DNA from 2 places in the Paenibacillus sp. CAA11 genome. Region 2 is predicted to be linked to the other one. Evidence: predicted binding sites of a transcription regulator. Region 2 holds the regulator's gene; the other holds the start of a gene.
The links. The regulator LexA, encoded in region 2, represses DNA repair genes until DNA is damaged. The targets are predictions, from matches to a motif close to CGAACATATGTTCG.
Positions count from the first base shown of each region.

Region 1: the regulator LexA is predicted to act here: its motif matches at 885-898, upstream of recA (recombinase RecA).

Region 1 covers NZ_CP028922.1:1,923,371-1,925,785, forward strand. The annotation lists gene DCC85_RS09115 (competence/damage-inducible protein A) at 1-746, shown strand, start outside; gene recA (recombinase RecA) at 988-2,049, shown strand; gene DCC85_RS09125 (regulatory protein RecX) at 2,122-2,415, shown strand, end outside.
Region 2 covers NZ_CP028922.1:2,602,100-2,604,514, forward strand. The annotation lists gene DCC85_RS12005 (DUF896 domain-containing protein) at 1-81, opposite strand, end outside; gene DCC85_RS12010 (LysM peptidoglycan-binding domain-containing protein) at 204-497, opposite strand; gene lexA (transcriptional repressor LexA) at 757-1,383, shown strand; gene DCC85_RS12020 (YitT family protein) at 1,565-2,415, shown strand, end outside.

The sequences.
Region 1 (2,415 bases), 680 kb from region 2:
ACTCTAAAATGCTCAAATTTGCCGGAATAGGTGAGTCTGCTCTGGAGACCGAGCTAATGGATCTAATTGAAGGTCAAAACGATCCCACGATTGCCCCATATGCTAAGGAGGGGGAGGTCACGATCCGGCTCTCCACGAAGGCGGCTTCGGAGCTGGAGGCTATGAAGAAGCTTGAATCGGTGGAGAATCAAATTAAGGATCGCCTTCCGAATCATATGTATGCGTCCGAAGATCAGCCTATTGAGAAAGTGCTCATCGATATGATGACAGAGCAGGGACTGACGATGGGAGCGGCCGAGAGCTGTACGGGAGGCCTGCTGATGCAGGGAATTACATCAATCCCTGGCAGCGCCTCTGTATTCAAAGGGGGAATCGTATGCTACTCCAATGAAATGAAGGAGAAGCTGCTGAATGTTCCCCACGATATGCTTGAAGGAGAGAACGCTCCTGGTGCTGTAAGTGCAGAGACGGCTCGAGTGCTCGCAGAGCAGGTGCGAATGATCACCGATGCTGATTATGGCCTCTCCATCACAGGTGTGGCAGGACCAGGGTATTCTGAGCGGAAGCCGGTCGGCCTTGTGTATCTCGGCCTGTCCGAGCGCGGCGGAGAGACTGTAACCTATGAGCTAAACTTGAAGGGGAACCGTCAAACGATCCGCAAGCGTTCGGCTAATACGATTCTTTACTACCTTTGGTTGAAATTGAAGGCCCGCGGTGGTGAACGGAAAGAGAATCATGAGCAGTAAACTTTGCTCTATTCTATTTTATGAAGTATAATTATAGGAACGGAAGAACCGTAGCCTGTTTTGCTGGCTGCGGTTCTTTTTGCACCTTTAATTGGAAATTCCACTTTGGAAGGAGGGCTTGTCTCAACAAAAAAAAAACGAATGTATGTTCGAAAAAATGCTTGGCAAACGCTCTAAAACGAGGTACAATTATATATGTAAGAACATCACTGTATTTATTATTTATAAGGATGTGAGCTGATTGTCAGATCGTCGTGCTGCGCTGGAAATGGCGCTTCGTCAAATAGAAAAGCAATTCGGTAAGGGTTCCATTATGAAGCTTGGGGAATCCACTCATATGCAAGTAGAAATTGTGCCTAGCGGATCGTTGGCTTTGGATATTGCTTTAGGAACCGGCGGACTCCCGCGCGGTCGTATTATTGAAGTGTATGGACCGGAATCCTCAGGTAAGACAACAGTTGCATTGCATGCCATTGCTGAAGTTCAGAAGGTTGGCGGACAAGCTGCATTTATTGATGCAGAGCATGCGCTTGACCCTTCTTATGCGAATAAACTTGGTGTTAATATAGATGAACTTTTGCTCTCTCAGCCAGATACAGGGGAACAAGCTTTAGAAATTGCTGAAGCGCTTGTGCGCAGTGGCGCGGTGGATATTATTGTTATCGACTCTGTAGCAGCTCTCGTTCCTAAAGCTGAAATTGAGGGTGAGATGGGCGATTCCCATGTGGGCCTTCAAGCAAGATTGATGTCCCAAGCGCTTCGTAAGCTGTCCGGGGCCATCAGTAAATCTAAGACGATAGCGATCTTCATTAACCAGCTTCGTGAGAAGGTTGGCGTTATGTTCGGAAATCCGGAAACAACACCGGGCGGACGGGCTCTGAAGTTCTATTCCACGGTTCGTCTTGATGTCCGTCGTATTGAGACGATCAAGATGGGAAATGACATGGTTGGTAACCGTACCAGAATCAAGGTTGTTAAGAACAAGGTTGCACCTCCATTCAAACAAGCAGAGATTGATATTATGTATGGTGAGGGCATTTCCAAAGAAGGAAGCATCATCGATATTGGCGTCGAGCATGATATCGTGGATAAGAGTGGTGCCTGGTATTCTTATGCGGGTGAACGGTTGGGTCAGGGCCGTGAGAATGCGAAGCAATTCCTTAAAGAGCATCCGGAAGTGTCAGATGCTATTGAGCAGAAGATCCGCGAAGCAAGCAATTTGACTACCGTTGTTCCTGCGGCTAGTGCCGAGGAATCCGAGGCGGAGAAGTTGGAAGAGCAAGCGCTTTTTGAAGCCGAATAAGGATAAGATGGAAGAGTGCTCTGAAGGTTTAGAGGGCACTCTTTATTTTTTATTTGAAGGGAATGAAGATCCGTGGAGAGTGCTGACCGGCGGAGAGCAATAGGGAGCCCTTACCCCAGCCTTCCTGGCGACCCGGAACAGCTGGTAGAGGATGTATCTGTTGAAATTGAAGACCAAGGAGGGTTGGACGCCTTCCCCGAAGATGAGGCCTTGCCAATAACAGGTGTTGAACGCCTCAAGGGACGTGACAAATACCGGTATCGGATACGATTTGGCACTCATGATATAGATGTGCATGAAGATGTGATGATTAAATTCAGAATGATTAAGGGAGCTGTATTTACTAAGCAAGAGCTGGAAGAGATC
Region 2 (2,415 bases):
TTTCTCTTCGTTCGTTAACCCTTCGGCCTTGTTCTTGCGGGCCAATTCATTTATACGTTGTACCAGGCTGTCGATATCCATAAAATCCTCCTTATAATTAGGCATTCACATCTACTTTGACATGACAAAAAGAGCTTGTCAAGGCATCTCGGGTCCATGACAAGCTCTAAATTACCATCAATTCTGTATTAGAAATATGTGTATCATATCGAAGGGAGATTTAAGATATCGCCAGCCTGAATTTCACTTCTCTTCATGCCGTTCACATCTTGTAATTTCTCAATATATACTCGAATATCCATCCCCTCTGGTTTATGGGAGGAAGCAATACTCCAGAGAGAATCACCCGGTGTGACAACTACAGAATCTAGCAATACATCCTCTGAACTTCGATTAGTAGAAGCGAAGGCATTCAATACGCCTGTACACGCTATGGAAATCATGATCATGGCAGCCAAGATCATTACAAACCGCTTACTGAATTTAAAATTATTCATTATAGAGGCTGACTGAACGTTCCTGCCGGCTTCCTTATTATCATAAATACTGTTATATGTACTATATCTCAACACAACTCACCACTCCAAACATTTGTTCTTATTCGCAAATTCAATATAACACGAACATGTGTTTTGTTCAAGCCTATTTCAGAACAATTGTTCGTACCTATAACAATTGCAATAGAACCCTTGTTTGTGCGAACGGAAGTTCTATGTTATACTTTTTCCATACGTTACTAAATGGGGTTGATAGAATATGTCGAAGGTTTCCAGCCGGCAGCAGGCGATATTGGAATTTATACGCAATGAAGTACGCATGAAGGGCTATCCGCCCTCCGTCCGCGAAATTGGCGAGGCCGTGGGACTAGCTTCCAGCTCGACGGTACATGGTCATTTAGATCGCTTGGAGAAGAAAGGTCTAATAAGAAGAGACCCAACGAAACCTCGGGCTATCGAGCTGCTGGGCCAAGAGGAATCGGAGAATATTCATATGTTCTCACAGACCGTTCTGCGTGTACCGGTTGTGGGGAAGGTTACCGCCGGTGTACCTATAACGGCTACCGAGAACATCGAGGACTACTTCCCGCTGCCAAGCCATTATAGTACCGATGCAGAGATATTTATGCTTGCTGTAATGGGCGACAGTATGATTGAAGCAGGGATTCATAATGGTGACTATGTCATCGTACGACAGCAGCAAACTGCTGAGAACGGTGATATTGTTGTTGCAATGACTGAAGAAGACGAGGCAACAGTGAAGACCTTCTACAAGGAACGCGATCATATACGCCTTCAGCCAGAGAATCCAGCCTATGAACCGCTTCTCTTGAAGCATGTTTCCATTCTTGGGAAAGTCATCGGCTTGTTTAGAGATTTTCATTGAACTTATTCATGCGATAAGAGACTACGTTTTTGTAGTCTCTTATTTTTTGCCTCTAAAATTAACAAAAATACGTTCATATATAGTGATATTCATCATAGTGTGTTATATTGATAAAAAAGATAATTGATCCGATAAATATTTCTTATGAACTAAAAAACAATGAAGAGAAGGTTAGAATCAAGTGAATTTCCAGGAGTATCCCGCCATTCTAAGAAAGAAGTCCCTTACGCTGAGACCAGCACAAGAAGTGGGCTTAATTCTGGTGTCCGCTTTACTTGTTGCAGCAGCCCTGAACCTATTTCAGATTCCACATCAGCAGTTGTCTGGAGGCATTGCTGGCGTAGCTTCCATTATTGGCTATTTGACCGGATGGAATATCTCGCTTGTTTATTTTGTGCTCAATGTTCCTCTAATCATTTGGGGCTGGAAGGTTGTCGGCAGAAAGTACATTGTGCTTAGTCTCATCTCGGTGCTTAGCACCACTTGGTTCATGACCATCATTCCTGTCGTCAACATCACGCATGACGCTACCCTTGCGGCAGTATTCGGGGGAATTATCTCTGCAGCTGGAATCGGCTTCTCTCTTAGAGTAGGCGGGTCTACCGGCGGTTTTGATATTGTGGGTTCGATCGTGACCCGTCGGCGTGACGTTCCTATGGGAAATATTTTATTTATACTTAACGGGGCGGTTATTCTTATCCTTGGCTTCTACAAGAACTGGGATCTTGCCCTTTATTCTATGCTCTCCACCTTTGTCAAAGGTAAGGTTGTCGATATGATCCATGTCGGCCACATCAAGGTTACATGCTTCATTATTACGAAGGAGAAGGATAAAATGCTCTGTCAGCTGCGTAAGCTGCATCACGGCATTACCTGTGTCGATTCACAGGGCGGTTACAGCGAAGAAGGCAACTATATGCTAATGACCGTAACGACCCGGTATGAGCTTGCCGCTGTTCGCAAAACAGTACTAGATACAGATTGCCACGCTTTCATGAATGTGGTCCAGTCAACCGAAATCGTCGGCCGATT